Regions from separate parts of the Ligilactobacillus sp. JN-6 (Y).1 genome, predicted to be linked through region 2. Evidence: predicted binding sites of a transcription regulator. Region 2 holds the regulator's gene; each other region holds the start of a gene.
The links. The regulator Rex, encoded in region 2, represses fermentation and respiration genes when NADH is low (regulators of the CRP and FNR family bind a similar motif). The targets are predictions, from matches to a motif close to TTGTGAANTANTTCACAA.
Positions count from the first base shown of each region.

Region 1 (4,370 bases), 790 kb from region 2:
CACGGCAGAAAAGGCATTAGCACAAGATGCCCGTGATCATTTCGTCCATGAGATGGAACAATTGCCAGATGAGGGAGACTCTGTCGATGAGGCTGTTAATGAAAAATAGTTAGTAAGGTGGTCGTAACAAGTCTTTGTTGCGGCCGCTTTTTACATGTGAGCTTGTCAAACTTTTTGCTGCGGATAAATGTTAAACTGAAGTGTAAATTTGTCGCTGAGAGTTTGCGAATTTTGTTAAAAACCTTCGTCTGTAATAAGGTCGACAAAGTATAATAGAAAAATTGTAATACGAGGAGTATAAAATGAAGAAAAAAACACCTGTCACTAAAAATGACGAATTGACGACCACGATCACGGACCTGACCTACCAAGGGATGGGGGTCGCAAAAGTTGATGGCTACCCGTTGTTTGTTGCAGGCGCGTTGCCAGGCGAGCAGCTAAAATTGCACGTCTTAAAAGTCGATAAAAAATATGGTTTTGCCAAGGCGATCGAGTACTTGACTACTAGCCCGGATCGAGTCGCTGCCGGAAAAAAAGAATTAGTCCAAACAGGGATCGCACCCCTACAACATTGGGCGTATCCGGCGCAATTAAAATACAAACGCAAATTAGTAATGGACCTCTTACAAAAAGCTCATTTGTCAGAAATAGAAGTAGCCGACACTGTTGGGATGGATGAACCACGCCACTATCGAAATAAAGCCCAGGTCCCAGCGCGTGAATATCAGGGACAACTGACGACTGGCTTTTTCCGCCGTGGCAGCCATAGATTTATTCCGCTTGAAGACTATGAGATCCAAGATCCGCGGATCGATGAAGTGATATTGACTGTTCGTGATATTTTGCGTGAATTCAACGTGCCAGCTTACGATGAAGAAAAACATACTGGAGTGATCCGTAATGTGATGGTCCGCCGTGGCCATTATAGCGGTGAAGTGATGGTCGTTTTGGTCACACGGACCAAGAAGTTAAAGGGTGCTGCGGAAATTTCGGCTAAGATCCAAGAGGAATGTCCTGATGTAGTCAGCGTCTTACAAAATATCAATCCCAATACGACAAATGTTATTTTGGGCACAACTACTAAAATTATGCGTGGACGAAATTACATTCAGGACCAATTGAATGGTTTGACCTTTAACATTTCCGCCCAATCATTCTACCAGGTCAACCCTGTGCAAACAGAGAAGCTTTACGCGCGGGCAGTTGAATTAGCCGATTTGCACGGTGATGAAATCATAGTCGATGCCTATTGTGGGATCGGCACGATCTCATTGAGTTTGGCAAAAGCAGCTAAAGAAGTTTATGGTGTGGAGATCGTACCCCAGGCTATTGAAGATGCCAAGGAAAATGCACGTTTGAACAAGCTGGATAACTTACATTTTGAAGTAGGTAATGCAGAAGAAATGATGCAAAAGTGGGCAAACGATGGTATCAACCCTGATGTGATAGTGGTCGATCCACCTCGCAAGGGCTTGTCAGTCGATTTCATCGAAGCAGCCGCTAAAACGGCTCCGCAAAAAGTGGTGTATGTCAGCTGCAACCCGGCAACCTTAGTTCGTGACATCGAACGTTTTGGCGAGCAGGGCTACTCTGTCAAACATCCACTTGAACCATTCGACCAATTTCCTCAAACAACACATGTCGAAACTATTGCGGTGTTGGAACGGAATTAACTAATTAGAATTTGCTAAAAGCCACCGTTGATTCAATACTTTTTAGAGTGTTCGGATCAACGGTGGCCTTTATTAATAGGATTTGGATGTGACAGAGCCGTTGATGAAGACAATTGGTGGCTCAAAATGGTAAAGTGAGCCGTAAGTCAAGACGAGTAACGGCGCAAAAACGGAATCAGAGCCGTTGATGAAGGCGATCAATGGCTCAAAACGGTAAAGTGAGCCGTAAGTCAAAGCGAGTAACGGCGCAAAAGTGGAATCAGAGCCATTGATGAAGGCGATCAGTGGCTTAAAACGTTAAAGTGAGTCACAACCCCAGCGAATCAACGGCGCAAAAGCGAAATATGTGCGGTCAAATGAAAGAAATAAAACTTTCGGGCTTAAATGTGATTTGCTTTTTTGTTTCCAAACGTGTAAAAGCCTATGTTATAAGAGTATGATCACAATGAAATATCTCCCTTATATTATGATAAATAAATCACAAAACTGCGATATAATAACCTATTTAGTTGACTAAAAACTAGCAATATGCTAAATTATACTTGTTAATTAAAATACAATATAGGAGGAATTACTATGTCTGAGCGTTTAAAAGGTAAAGTTGCCATAGTTACAGGCGGTGCCAAAGGGATCGGTTTGGCAATTGCTGATAAGTTTACCGATGAAGGTGCAAAGGTAGTAGTGACAGATATTGATGAAGGTGCGAAAGAAAATGTAACGGCTTTAAATAAGGGCAACTCGCTTAAGTTCTTTAAGCAAGATGTTAGTGATTCAAGCTCCTGGCCAGAAGTTTTTGATTTTGCGAAGGAGAATTTTGGTACCGTTACTACAGTGGTCAATAATGCTGGTATTGGAGCAACACACAGTATTGAAGAAACCACTGATGATGAATGGCACAAAGTCTTAGGGGTTAATTTGGACGGGGTATTTTACGGGACACGTGAAGGTATCCGTCGGATGAAAAATTTGCCTAGTGGAGCTTCGATCATCAATATGGCATCGATCGAAGCATTGATCGGTGACCCAGACTTGGCAGCGTACAATGCTTCTAAAGGTGGCACAATGTTGCTAACTAAATCTGCTGCACTCGATTCAGCGCTTAAAGATTATGGCGTTAGAGTCAACACTGTGCATCCAGGATATATCGAAACACCGTTAGTCAAGGCTCAGCCTGGCAAGATGGAAGCTATGGCTGATCGTACCAAGACTCCGATGGGACATATCGGCGAACCAAATGATATCGCATATATTTGTGTTTATCTTGCTTCCGATGAATCTAAATTCGCCACAGGTGCGCAGTTTACGGTCGATGGCGGCTATACGACACAATAAAACATTAAGGAATAAGCTGTTGGAATGTTTCTATTCTGGCAGTTTTGTTAGGGAAACAGCTAACTTTTAGAAATACACGGGAAAAATTCAATGTAAATTTATTTCAAAAATCTATTGACCTCGACCTGCATTTGCGTTAAATTAAAACACAATTAGATAACAATGAAAAACGCAATGACAAGGATCGTTGTGACCAGGACATTTTCAGAGAGCTTGCGGTTGGTGGAAGCAAGCATTGGTGGTCAGGACCACTCACCTTGGAGCGGTAGAAATGAATAAGTAGTTTTTACTGGTTTCTCACCATTAAATGAGAGCATAGATTCTATGTAAGTCTATTATCAATGTTAGTTGGTGATAGAAAAAATAGGTGGTACCGTGGAAACGCCCTATGAAGCTTAAGCGCTTTGTGGGGTGTTTTTTGTTGTTATCTAAGTAAAATTTGCGACTTAAAGTCAGATAGGGGATAAATATTCTATGAAATTAGTTGAAGAAATTCGTCCAGGGGCCAATCGTTACATAAACCGCCAGGGGGCTGTCAGTGATCTTGACGATATTTTAATGGATTACCAGCAAGCAATAGTTGTGACTGGAGAAAAATCATATGCTGTTTTTCAGGAAAATTATACCGGCCAGCTCACATGCCCTGTATTTCGCTATGATGGTTCGGCCAGTGATGAGGATGGGCTTGCCATTGCTCAACAGGCACCAGCACAGACTGATGTTGTAATTGGTATTGGCGGTGGCCGTGCGCTTGATACATCAAAGGTGGCAGCACAAGCTTTAAATGCCGATTTCATCAGTATCCCGACCTTGGCTTCAAATTGCGCACCCTTTACGCCGATAGGGGCAATGTATCATCCAGTTGGTCATACTTTCAAATATGTGGAATATTTCAAAAAAGCTCCCACAGTTACGATCGTTGATTACAATATCATGCTGACAACTCCACACGATTTCTTTGTTGCTGGGATCGGTGATACTTTAGCAAAGTGGTACGAAATGGAAGGGATCACGCGCGGCCGGATCAATGATCTGCCTGTATTTACGCGTTTGTCTTATCAAACTGCGCAAGTGATCAAAAATACCTTAGTCGACCAATCTCAAACAGCTTTGACTGACCTTGAAAATGGAAGTGTTTCACCTGCTTTTACTGATGTTGTCGACTGCATCATCGGACTTGCCAGCGAGGTCGGCGGTTTCGGTGTGACTGATGGCCGGATGGCAGGTGCGCATGCGGTGCATAATGGTCTTTCGTATATCGAAGAAACGCATGAGATATTGCACGGCTCAAAGGTTGCGTATGGCATCTTGGTTCAGTTGGCTCAAACTGATGACCAGGCAGAAATTGAAAAACTGCTGCCATTC
Region 1 is NZ_CM176599.1:100,161-104,530, reverse strand. Features, by position in the region: gene AC3XNE_RS00510 (diacylglycerol kinase) at 1-109, shown strand, start outside; gene rlmD (23S rRNA (uracil(1939)-C(5))-methyltransferase RlmD) at 303-1,673, shown strand; gene AC3XNE_RS00500 (NADP-dependent (R)-specific alcohol dehydrogenase) at 2,250-3,005, shown strand; T-box leader at 3,171-3,397, shown strand; gene AC3XNE_RS00495 (iron-containing alcohol dehydrogenase family protein) at 3,480-4,370, shown strand, end outside.
Region 1: a site for Rex is predicted at 2,216-2,233, ahead of AC3XNE_RS00500 (NADP-dependent (R)-specific alcohol dehydrogenase). Genes of this name have one in related genera too.

Region 2 (4,370 bases):
TTATCTACACCAGCAAGCATTTTTGCTCGTGCATCTTCTGAAAACTTAATTTGCTTAGCCATTAATTTCACCTCATCAAAAATTAGAGTTCTATGCTTTATGAAAGAATTTATTCGATCACGGCAACAATGTCATTGGCACGAACGACCAAATACTTGTCACCTTCATATGTTACTTCAGTACCTGCATATTTATCGTAGATTACTGAGTCCCCAGCTTTTACTTCTGGTACACTCTTTTCACCGTTGTCCAGGACTCGACCAGCACCCACAGCAACGACTTTACCAGTTTGAGGTTTTTCTTTAGCATTACTTGCTAAAACGATCCCACCAACTGTTTGTTCTTCTTCTTCTTGAACTTCAAGAATAACTCTGTCTCCTAACGGTTTCAGCACTCTAGATCCCTCCAATATATTTTTAGCACTCAACACACTTAAGTGCTAATTCAATTACAATTATTATAATAAACACTTTATTTCTAAATTGCAAGTACTTTTTGTCACTCTCTTTGTCTGAGTGCTAATTTTCTTAGAAAATATGCTATAATGTCTGAAGCAGTACAAAGGAGTCATCTAATTGAAACTAAAATCTAATTCATTAAGTCTTTTTTTAGGGTATTTCATCTTAGTCCTTATCCAACAAGTAGCCTTCCACTTTATTCACAATAATGATATTTTATATCCAGTGCAGACCACCCTTAGTCTTCTCGGAGCACTTGGTTTGATCTGGTCAATGCATCATTTCAAATATACTAATCTATTGGAAGATAAGAAAACTGGTTTTTGGAAGTCGCTTCTATGGTCGCTTAGCGGCACGGTCGGACTTTTAATTACTCAAAGGATCTTCCTTTGGTTTGAGGCTGCTATCCTTCATCAGCCGGCAGTTTCCGAAAACACTAGCCAATTAATGGCAGTAGCCGCCAAGTATCCGTACTATATACTGGTAATTGTGATCACAGAACCACTTATCGAGGAACTGATCTTCCGTAAGGTTTTATTTGGAAATTTTGTCTTTTGGTTTAGGCCATGGCAAACAGCAATACTTTCCAGCCTACTTTTTGCATTAGGTCATGGGGATGGTCATTTTTTGACCTATACCGCTATTGGTTTGATACTCTGTTTCATTTACCAAAAGACAGGTAGGATCCAGACTTCCATGCTTTCGCATATTTTAATGAACCTTTTTGTTTTATTTATCCACTAAAAAAATCGTAGAGATTTGCTATAGCTAGTAGGTCTCTACGATTTTTTTAAAACTGTCTCCATCAATGGTCTCACTTTTCTAAATTATTGATCGACATGATTTAAGAAATAAATCAAAGTTTGTAATTCATTGGTTAAATCGACATTTTGGATCCGTACATTATCTTGAACAGTCACACGTAAAGGCGTAAAGTTCAAAATACCTTTAACACCAGCAGAAACAAGTTCATCAGTAACACGTTGTGCGACTGGAGAAGGGACGGTTAAAATAACAACTTCTATCTGTTGTTCAACTAATTGTTCCTTCATTTCACTCATGGGGTAAATTGGAACACCGCTTTGAATAGTGCCGGTGATCCGGTCATCAATGTCGAAAGCTGCACTGATCCTTACATTGTTACTGCCATGGAAATTATAATTCAACAACGCGTGTCCTAAATTACCTACACCGATCAGCCCAACATTAGTCAACTTGTCTTGGTTCAACGTCTTCTTAAAGAAGTCTAAGAGACTTTTAACGTCATAACCGTAACCCCTTTTCCCTAGTGCACCAAAATACGAAAAATCACGTCTGATCGTTGCAGAATCAACCTTAACTGCTTCAGCTAATTCAGTTGAAGAGATCCTTTTCTTACCGGAATTAAATAATATACCTAAATAGCGATAGTAAATTGGCAATCTTTTAGCCGTTGCTCTAGGTATTTTTGCATTCACCATTTTTATGCCCCTTTCACAAATACTCACGTAAGTAATTTTACCATATAAAATTTCACAATCAAACAAAAAGTTCATTAGTTCACAACTTAATTGGAAAAATTTAAATTTACAACGATATATTGCAAGGTATGCTAAAATGGTTTAGTAGAATAAAAATAGGCAGGTGAAATTTTTATGCTTTTATTACAAGTCCAACAAGTAGCTCGTATTTTTGCTGGAGATCCACTTTTTCAAAACGTAAACCTGAATATCCAAGACAATTCGCGGATCGCTCTTGTCGGGCCGAACGGAGCTGGTAAATCTACATTGATCAAAATGATCACTGGTGAAAATGAACCTGACGAAGGACAAATCGTTGGACGAAAAGGATTGACCATCGGTTACTTAGCCCAGGATACCGGCTTAGAATCTGAAGATACCATTTACAATGAAATGTTAAAAGTCTTCTCGGGCTTGATCAAAATGGAACAACAGATCCATGAATTAGAAAATAAGATCGCCAAAAGTAAAGATCATACTTCTGGAACTTATCAATCTTTATTAAAACAATATGACCAAACGGTGCACGATTTTGAAGCACAAAATGGTTATGGCTACCAAGCAGAGATCCGTTCGGTACTTCACGGTTTTAATTTTGAAGAAGCAGATTTTGACAAAAAAATATCTTCTTTGTCAGGTGGGCAAAAGAGACGCCTCGCTTTGGCTCGTTTGCTTCTTGAAAAAAGAGATCTACTGGTCTTGGACGAACCAACAAACCACCTAGACATTGAAACATTACAGTGGCTGGAAAATTATCTCCAAGGATATCCAGGAGCTTTGTTACTCGTTTCTCATGATCGTTATTTCCTTGACAAGATCGTTACAGAAGTCTGCAACATTAGTCACAAGCGAGCTAAAACATACCCTGGAAATTACACTTCGTTTGTGAAGCAAAAAAAAGAAGATCAAAAACAAGCTTGGAAGGATTATGAAAAACAGCAGGTTGAGATCAACAAGCTGCAAGATTTTGTTAACAAAAACTTAGTTCGTGCTACAACCAGTAAACGTGCTCAAAGCCGCCAGAAGCAATTGGACAAGATGGAACGTCTTCAAAGGCCAGAAGGTGATGAAAAAGGACCACACTTTTCTTTCACTCCAAGCTTAAAAAGTGGTTCTGTTGTGTTAACAGTCTCCGATGGTTATATTGGCCATGATGCCCACACGATCTCTGGACCGATCAATGTTGAATTGCGCAAAAATAAAGTTTTAGCGGTCGTCGGCCCAAACGGGATCGGTAAATCAACTTTATTAGAAAGTATTATTGGACAGATCCCTTTCGTTTCAGGTACCGCAAAGTTTGGTGCTAATGTTCAATACGGATACTACGATCAGGAACAGCAAGGTTTGCATGCGCAAAAAACAGTCCTAAATGAACTGTGGGATGAACATCCAACTACACCAGAAAAAGATATCCGTTCTCTCTTAGGTGGCTTTTTATTCAGAGGGGAAGATGTAAAAAAAATTGTCCGGAATTTGTCTGGCGGTGAAAAAGCGCGTCTTCTTTTGACTAAGTTAGCTATGCAGCATGATAATTTGTTGATCTTAGACGAACCAACGAACCACTTAGATATCAACAGTAAGGAAGTTCTTGAAAAAGCTATCCAAGACTTTACTGGAACAGTTCTTTTCGTTTCACATGACCGTTATTTTATTAATCAAACTGCTAATGAGATCATTGAGATCTCTCCGTCAGGCAGTACATTGTATTTAGGCAATTATGATTATTATATTGAGAAAAAAGAAGAACAACGATTGATAGCTGAACAAAAAAACCAAGAAAATGAGACTAAAAAACAAGTAGCCACTACTAATAGTGACTCGACGGCGAAAAACAACTACGATCAAAGTAAAACTAGACAAAAACAACAACGTAAATTAGAAAGAGAAGTTACACGCTTAGAGGAAAAAGTTGATAATTTAGACGAAGAAAAAACTAATATCGAAACTAGAATGTCTCAACCTGACATTTTTAATGATCCGGCTAGAATGCAAGAATTGCAACAACAGCTTGAATCAGTAAGCCAAGAACTAAGTACAACTGAAGAACAGTGGGAACAAAGTTCAGTTAAATTAGAAAACTTTATGGCTTGATATTAGCAGGGCCAAAAACAGCAGGCGACTATTAGAAATTTAAATAGTTGCCTGCTGTTTTTTCATAATTATTTTCTAAAGCTATCTAGCATATATTTCGGTCCGAATTAAACCGCAAGCCAAGGAAATTCAAGGCCTGGTTCGGCGTTGAGTGTCATTCCAGCACGGGCCCCGTGTTTGAAACCAACATACCCGGCAGCTCCGATCATCGCTGCGTTATCACCACAATACTTTAAGGGCGCCTCAAGTAACTCGGTGTCCTTGAATTGGTCACACTCTACTTCCAAACGAGTACGTAAACTACTATTAGCAGCAACACCTC
Region 2 is NZ_CM176599.1:1,761,507-1,765,876, reverse strand. Features, by position in the region: gene groL (chaperonin GroEL) at 1-62, opposite strand, end outside; gene groES (co-chaperone GroES) at 110-394, opposite strand; gene AC3XNE_RS08140 (CPBP family intramembrane glutamic endopeptidase) at 576-1,202, shown strand; gene AC3XNE_RS08135 (redox-sensing transcriptional repressor Rex) at 1,286-1,918, opposite strand; gene AC3XNE_RS08130 (ABC-F family ATP-binding cassette domain-containing protein) at 2,093-4,048, shown strand; gene tsaD (tRNA (adenosine(37)-N6)-threonylcarbamoyltransferase complex transferase subunit TsaD) at 4,156-4,370, opposite strand, start outside.

Region 3 (4,370 bases), 750 kb from region 2:
ATGACTTCTCTGATCCCACCTGGTACAGACCCCGGGATCCCAATGCATGCAACACCACCGTTTTGCAAGCCCTGGACACCGGTAGCCTTGGTCAAAAAGATACATCTTGCTTCAAGATACAGCATCGATTTACCTTCGGTGTTACCCATCAAAGCTTCTGAACCTGCGCCAGATGTAAAACGCATCTTGGCACCCCGTGACGCATAACATGAGGCTAAAAATCCCTTGGACCATGGTGTATCATCGCCGTCGGTAAAGACTTGGTCTGTACCGTAAACGGAGATGGTTTCAGCGTAAGACGTAAAGCCTTTCATCGACAAACTTAATTCTTCAGCCTCTTCAACTGAACACTGTGTCAAAACTCCTGGACGTGCGGTTTGCGAGCCGACCAAGATCGAGATCGCATTTAGCGGCGCATAACGTGCGATCGCCGGCGTTGTTTCTTGTTCCGCGAAACCTCTGGCAGCTGCTTCAGCTGCATCGGCCGCTAATTCGACCGGGTTATCTAAAGTATTAGTGATGTGGCATTGATTCATGGGTGTTCTTCTAGGACGCATTTTTTGAGTAGCCATGATCATCTCGGCAAAATTCATCTCGCTGATCACCGCTTCAGCCTTAGCAGGGGTCAGACCATTAGCGACCTGCACCAATTGTTTGCGCGGAACATTAGGATCACACAACATATTGGCAATTTTGACCGCACTCATTGCCATCGTCTTAGGGGCTTGCTTAGCATCGATCCCATATTCCACGATGTATTTGTCAATCAAATCAAAATCTGCTTCCTGTTTGCCATCTAATTCAGTGATCTTACCATTTTCAACTTTAATACTTGGAGCCGGATCGTTTTTACTATTCATTGCAACGAAGCCTTCATCATCCCATTCTTGAACTAAGCCGTCTAAATGAACGGGCCGTTGCTCCAACTTTTCAAATCTGTTTTGTCTTTTCATCTTCTAGATCCTCTTTTATTACATTTATGTCTATAAGTTGTACGCTAACTATCATCAGAAAAAACAAGAGGACTAAAAACTAAAACAAATCAGTTTTCAGTCCTCTTTGAGTTTAATAGCTAAAATGAGAAGTCCAAATTACCATCATAGGCAGCTTGGAAGATCTTCACGATATCTTCTTTTGTCCCAACACGTGGGTTAGAAGCTGCATTCCCATCTTTCAAAGCATTTTCAGCCATCAACTCGAAGTCCTTCGGGTCAGCACCAATGTCTTTGATCGTTTCTGGGATACCAACATCGTCAGACATCTGCTTCATACCTTTAATTGACAATTCAGCAGCATCACGAGTCGATAAACCACTAGTATTTTCGCCCATGAACTCAGCTAACTCTGCAAACCTTTGTGGGTCAGCGATCAAGTTGTATTTTTCAACGTATGGCAACAACAAGGCACAGCAAACACCATGCGGTGCGTCATACTGACCACCCAATTGATGAGCCATCGCATGCACATAACCTAGATTAGCGTTATTGAAAGCCATACCGGCTAACATCTCAGCTTCTACCATCTTTGTTCTAGCATCCAAGTTGTGACCGTTAGCTACCGCCTCACGCAAAGAAGTTTCGATGAGCTTGATGGCTTCGATACACTGAGAATCAGTGATCGGATTATGGTCGACTGAAACATAAGGTTCGATCGATTGTACGAATGCATCCATCCCCGTAGCAGCTGTTAAACCCTTTGGAACGTCCAACATCAAACTTGGGTCGTTGAATGAAACCAATGGGATGTTACGCCATGAAACGACAACGAACTTCAAGTGCGTTTCTTCGTTGGTGATCACAGCGTGCCGCGTCAATTCAGAACCAGTACCGGCTGTAGTATTAACAGCGATCAATGGCGGTAAGGCATTATCCAAAGTCTCGATCCCAGCTAACTCAGTAATGTCATCACCATTAGTCAAAATGATCCCGGCACCCTTACCTGTATCATGGGCAGAACCACCACCAACTGTAATGATGGAATCAGCATTTTCTTTCTCAAATAAAGCTTTAACTTCTTTAATGTTACGGATCTTCGGATTAGGTTCAACGCCGTTGTAAATTACGTAATCAACACCAGCTTCATCTAAGGAAGCAAGTGTCTGCTTCACGGCACCGCCCTCCAAGTTTTCCAGGAACCTATCAGTGATGATGACTGGTTTTTTCATTCCCAGCATTTTTGCTCTTTCACCGATCTTTGAAATTACACCCGAGCCAAAAAAGTTAACGCTCGGCATTAAGAAATCATAACTACGTTCTGCCATAAATAAAAACCTCCTGTTTATATTTGATTGAGAACTACTGCACAGCGCTTGGTGGTAAACGGAAATGATGAAACATCCTTGACAAAAAAGTGTCCTTTTTATCAAATATTTGTAAATATTTTCACTTTGATTTTAAAAAGAACACCTTAATACTACAGCGCATTTAGTTTTCAAATATGATTCACCGCTATTTTAACGCGAGTTTTTTCACATGTAAAGATTTAGGCTTATCGGTCTATATTTAAATGAGATTTACTTCACATAAATTTGACAAATGAAAATTAAATGGTAATCTAAATAGCGTAATTTTTAAATATGTTAGAGAAAATGAAGGAGAGACTTTGCATGACTTTTAAAAGAAGACATTTTTTAATTTTGATAGTTTTGGTAGCTATTACATTGGTAGCGGGTTGTTCTCAAGCCACTAAAAAGCCCGCACCTACTGATCAGATCCAGGTCACTTATCAATTACAAAATGACGGCGATCAAATCGCTAAAAAGAATGTTCATGTAAAGAAAAACGCCACGGTCTTAACAGGCCTGAAGAAAGCTTGGTCAGTAAAACTTCAAAAAGGAATGGTCACGCAGATCGGTAAGCACAAACAAGACGCTAACAAAGATATCTATTGGACGTATAAGATCAACGGTAAAACTGCCAAAAAAGGTGTCCAGCAGCAAAAAGTCAAAAATAAGGACAAAGTCACATTTAATTTAAGTCAATATAAGGAAGAATAACGATGGGACAAGCGCACGATTCCATTCGGAAAATAACGATGATAGGTCTGTTAGCGGCCATTTGCACCGTTTTGCGGATCGTTAAGGTCCCGATCCCAAATGTCCAACCGGTGACAGATATAATTATGATCGTTACCTTGGTCAATGGTGGTAGCAATGGTTTGGTCTTGGCGACCTTGACCATGTTGGTCTCCAACTTGTATTTAGGTTTTGGTATTTGGACCATTCCGCAAATAGTTGCATACATTGTTTGTGTGCTGACAGTCTTGCTTTTCAAAAAACTTTTCTTTTTACACAGGTTCTGGTGGCTGCAGTTAGCAGTTGCGACTTTTCTAGGTTTGGAATATGGCCTAGTAGTTAGCTTATGTATGGTCGTAGTCGGTCAAGCACCGGCTTTTATCGCATATTACACCAGCGGCTTTTTATTTGACATCTATCATGCAGCCGGGAACTTAATCTTTTATCCTTTGATTTACTGGCCGTTAAAGAAAGTCTTAGAAAATTATGCGAAGGACTGAATTATTGTCCGACATCGATATTCCAAGTTCAAACAGCTGAAATCTATGCAAGTAAGCGGTATACTGAGTGCAAGTAGATATCTCTAATATCTGCATAATTTTCAAGGAGGCTGATATCATGACTGAAGAAATGGATCCACATACAGCACAACGACTTGGAATTCCAAAACCAACGACTATCAAGTTGATCAACGGTGAGATCATCAAGGGTACATTGAAGATGGTCAAGCCAAAACGGATCGTTGTTGATTGCGACGATGGACGCACATTAAAGATTTTCAAGCATTCTATTTTGTACTATGAAGACTAAATATTAACATAATAAATAGCACAAGGAGTGGCGACATTATCCGTGTGCTATTTTTATGCATTACATTTTCAACTTTGGATTCAATCTACTGTTCAATGCTGTTCATGGCCTCGTTCAGCGGCTCTGAATCCGTTTTTGAGCCGTTAATTAACCTGAGTTGTGGCTCACTTTGCTATTTTGAGCCACTCATCACCCTGTTCAACGGCTCTAATACTGCTTTTGAGCCATTACCTGCCTCGAATTGTGGCTCACTTTACAATTTTGAGCCACTCATCATCTTGATCAATGGCTCTAATTTGAACTTCATATATTCTACATAATACAAAAGCTCAATATTACCACCCTTCCTTCCACCTCAAAAAAAGACCCTATCCTTTTATTCAGATAGGATTTAATTCACTCACTAACATCATTTTACAAGCTTATTTCTTTATATAAGCCTCTTTCCAGTCAAATTGCTGTCCAGCTGAATTAACTACAACGTTCTTGACATTTGGTCGGGTTAAAGTAGCCTGATTAGGTTGATACAAAATTGCTAGACCAACAT
Region 3 is NZ_CM176599.1:60,039-64,408, forward strand. Features, by position in the region: gene AC3XNE_RS00310 (propanediol/glycerol family dehydratase large subunit) at 1-953, opposite strand, end outside; gene AC3XNE_RS00315 (iron-containing alcohol dehydrogenase) at 1,073-2,260, opposite strand; gene AC3XNE_RS00320 (DUF4430 domain-containing protein) at 2,606-2,995, shown strand; gene AC3XNE_RS00325 (ECF transporter S component) at 2,998-3,513, shown strand; gene AC3XNE_RS00330 (LSm family protein) at 3,632-3,823, shown strand; gene AC3XNE_RS00335 (peptide ABC transporter substrate-binding protein) at 4,246-4,370, opposite strand, start outside.
Region 3: a site for Rex is predicted at 2,370-2,387, ahead of AC3XNE_RS00315 (iron-containing alcohol dehydrogenase). Genes of this name have one in related genera too.

Region 4 (4,370 bases), 1.0 Mb from region 2:
AGATCACTGGCATCATGTTGCCTTCGGATAAGGATTTAAAAATGTTAGTTGGAATGATCCCGAGCAAGGTGGCCCAGATCCCTGTGTTATTTTTAGCTGATTTGGCGGTGGTCATGTACTGGCTGATATCAGAACCATGAAGTGAATGAATGTCGATCATGGTCCCTGGATGAAGAACATCAGCAACTATCATGCCAAGGATGATGGCGATCGTACTTAATATTTCAAAATAAATCAAGGTTTTTAAGCCAACTCGTCCAAGCTCTTTAATGTCACCCATGTTGGCGATCCCAACGGTCAGACATGAAACCACTATGGGCAAAACGATCATTTGTATTAGGTTAATAAACATGGTACCGATATTTTGCATGGCGGTGATCGCTACTTGATTTTTGTAAAAAACTATCCCTAATATTACGCCTAAGACTAGGCCAATTAGAATTTGCCAGCCTAAAGATATTTTAAAAAATTTATAACGCTTCAATTATGACCCTTCCCTCTGATAATAAGTCGACGTCAAGTGTGCCTTGCAGAAAAAAGGTTGCCAAAACTTGACTTTATAATAAGCTTTTTCTAACTATATTAAGAACATGGCCTTAATTTTATAGTGAATAAAAGTTATTTGATCATAAGGTTTATTTTACTCCAGATAACCGAATGTTTTAAAGAGTAGATCCGGAAAAATTAGAAAATCAACTTGTAAGGATAGTAGTTGTCGGAAAATGTTTTGTTATAGTGGCTAAGCACCTTTAGCTAATGTAGCAGCCATTGTTCATACAGCTTTTTACGATGGCAAAACATTTGAAAAAATAGTAGTTTAGCTTAAAGATAAGCAAACAAATAGCGCAGGACCTGGCAAATTATCCAGTTCATGCGCTAGTTTTCTATTTATTATTTTTTGTAATAAGAGCAGCTTGATGTAAAGCATCCTTAACAGCATCTTTAAAAGCCCAACTTGTAATGGATGCACCCGTATAAGCATCAACTTCATAGGTGTTTTGGTCGATCATTCTTTGCGGTAAGTGTGCTAAAGCTTCGGTACCATGCTCTGTTTCATGTTCTTTAAGAACTTCGATAGCTTCAATTTTTTGGTTATCTGCCAGGGTAACGCGAACTACGATATCTCCTCCAATACCATTATCATTACGACCAATATATTGGTTTGGACCAACTACATATGTTTCCTTGTTACTAGAGTCATTGCTATCTGGAAAAGTATTGAGGGCATCTGTTATTTCCTCACCGTCTTCTTGAACGAGAGCAATCTTTTCTTTTGCTGCGTTTTCACCTGCGATCTTACCAAAAATCAACGCTTCGGCTAAGTTACTACCAGCAACATAGTTATTAACAAAGAGAGCACCGAGTTCACCAGCCTCGTATAAATGAGGGATCGGTTCACCGGCTGGATCTAAAACTTCGGCACGAACATTTTTTCTTCCTCCACCTTGAGTATTCAACATCCTACGCTTAACAGAGAGCGCATAGTATGGTCCGTCGTCGAAAATAGGTATTCCGTTAGAGCCATCTTTTTTTGAAAGACCATTAAACTTGGTGATCGTTTCTTCTAGTGTCTCAGGGTCCTTACCGATAGCCTGGGCCATTTCAGCAATGGTGGTAAATTTCGCAGCATTTTCCAATATTTTAGGTGTTTCGATCCCGAGTGCTTGTTTTTTATCCCAGACATCCTTGAATTCGATGGCCTGGGTCTGATCAAAGATTGCATATGAGTGGTCAGCATGATCATGACTGGTAAATAGATTTCCACTTACATAATAGTTGTCGTTATCCCTGACGATGATGATACTTCCTGTTTGTGTGATCGGGAAGATAGCAGGGACATCTTCTTTAGGAGTATATTTTGAAGCTTTAGAGGAGACCCATTGTGATTTGTAGCTATGCATGTTCCATAAATCAGCTCCAATTTCCATTTCCATTTTGACTCCATCCCCCCTGTTATGAGGAGGACCGCTTGGTTGTAAGTATGGTTCTTGCAAGAAATCTTGCAACATTTTTTCATTGTTTTCAAATCCACCAGTGGCGACTACCACACCATTTTGTGCTTTAACGTTGCGTTCAACGTTTTCGAATTTGATTTGTACACCAATAATGGCATTTGAGTTTTTATCTTGGATCAGATGACGAGCTGGTGCACTATACCAAACGTCTATGTTTTCACTACGGTCACTTACGGCTTTTTGAAGGGCTTTCCACAGTGGACCTTCGCAGACAGTAATTAAGTCATAAGCGTCCTTTCCGGGGAACTCTATCTGTCCTTCAGTGAAAGGACGAAAAACTTTATTAGCAAAGGGATTTCCACGCAAACTAAAAGTTTTTTTTGCGAAATATTTAGCAATGTGATCTTTCATGTGACATAGACCGTCAGCAAATGTATCTAGCACTTCTTCATCGATGTTAAATGGTGCGGCCAACGCCTTGTAGTAAGATTTCAACTTATCTTTATCAGTACCAGATGCCAAGACTTGGTCAGATAGTCTGGTATTTCCGCCTTCTTTTCCTTTCGGTGCGGCATCGACTAGGAGTACTTTGGCTCCATTATCCGCTGCGAAACGTGCTGCAGAGGCACCACCAGCACCAAATCCCAGGACTACAACATCATATATTGTGTCCCAATGAATATTACGATTTGTCACAACCATGTAGGATCCCTCCTTGTGGAAAAACGTTTATTTACATTGTTGATTATATAACAAGCAAAATAAAAGTAACAGGGCAATATCGGAGGCGGTTTTCGTAACTTCAAAAGTTAACTGTAAAAACTTTGACGACGTTAAGAATATTTACTTGAGAATTGTATATCGTTTGAGAACTGGCAGGGAGGTAGGTCGAAAGGCACAGGTTTCTGAAATAATTATAATTTTATATGGAAATTTCTGAAATAAGTGATACAATTACACTTATCATAAAAACGAACTATAAACTTGCTATACAATTTATAGTTCGTAATACAGGAGGAATAATTGTGGATCATTTTTTCCATCAAAAAAAAGCGGGCACTAATGTTGGTACTGAGATCAGTGCTGGTTTAACTACTTTCTTTGCAATGTCATATGCATTATTTGTCATTCCAGGTGTTTTGAACGAAGCAGGGATCCCTGGTCAAGCAGCATTTTTGGCTACAATTATCGCGTCAGTTGTCGGCACCTTGATCATGGGGCTTTTTGCAAATGTTCCTTATGCTTTAGCACCAGGGATCGGACTAAACGCGTTCTTTACATATACTGTTGTTATGAGCTTGGGTTTTCGATGGCAAGAAGCATTAGCGTTGGTTTTCTTCTGTGGCGTAGTCAATATTATCATCACTGTGACTAAGATCCGTAAAATGTTGATCTCAGCTATACCGACTAATTTGCAAGTAGCTATTAGTGGTGGGATCGGTTGTTTTATTGCATATATTGGTATTAAAAATGCTGGTTTCTTACAATTTAAAACTAGTGGTGCCGATATTTTAAGTATCAACAACAAGCCTTTTTCGGCGACACAGGAACATTTTTCTCACGGGATCTCCGATGTAGTTTCTGGTGGTGGGATCGTGCCATCCTTGAGTAACTTTAATAATCCAGAGATAATTTTGGCCGTCATTGGGGTTTTGATCACTGTGATCTTATTGGTCAAAAAGGTACCTGCTGCTTTGTTGGTCGGGATCATCATTACAACTATTATTGGGATTCCGTTAGGTGTCACTAACTTACATATTTCAGGTCAGTACTCTTTTGGTGCTTCAGTTTCTCAGCTAGGTGATACTTTCTTAGCTGCTTTTTCGGACAAGGGAATGGGAAATTTATTCACTGATTTACATCGCTTACCGCTGGTGTTGGTGACCATCCTATCTTTCAGTCTGTCGGATACTTTTGATTCCTTAGGTACATTTATTGGGACTGGACGTCAGACGGGGATCTTTTCTGGGAAAGAAGAAATGGCGCTAGAAGAACAACCAGGCTTCAAGTCTAAGTTAGATAAGGCATTGTTTGCTGATTCGATCGCAACTGGTGTTGGTTCGCTTTTTGGTACTTCTAATATTACGGCTTACGTTGAAAGTTCGGCCGGGATCGGTGCCGGTGGACGGACTGGTTTAACTAGTGTGACTGTAGCGATCATGTTTATCTTGAGTGCTTTTCTGTCGCCGTTCCTATCTATCATTCCGTCAGTGGCAGTCGCTCCATCGCTGATCATGGTTGGTGTTATGATGATGAGCAACTTTAATGACATTCCATGGAAGGATCTGGAAGAGGCTATTCCTGCTTTCATGGCTTCGATCGTCATGGCGTTTACCTATAATATTACTTATGGTATCGCCTTTGGTTTTATTTTCTATACAGTCGTTAAGACAGTCTTGGGTAAGGGCAAGCAAG
Region 4 is NZ_CM176599.1:756,973-761,342, reverse strand. Features, by position in the region: gene AC3XNE_RS03650 (cation:dicarboxylate symporter family transporter) at 1-484, opposite strand, end outside; gene AC3XNE_RS03645 (FAD-binding protein) at 885-2,657, opposite strand; gene AC3XNE_RS03640 (NCS2 family permease) at 2,981-4,370, shown strand, end outside.
Region 4: a site for Rex is predicted at 2,694-2,711, ahead of AC3XNE_RS03645 (FAD-binding protein). Genes of this name have one in related genera too.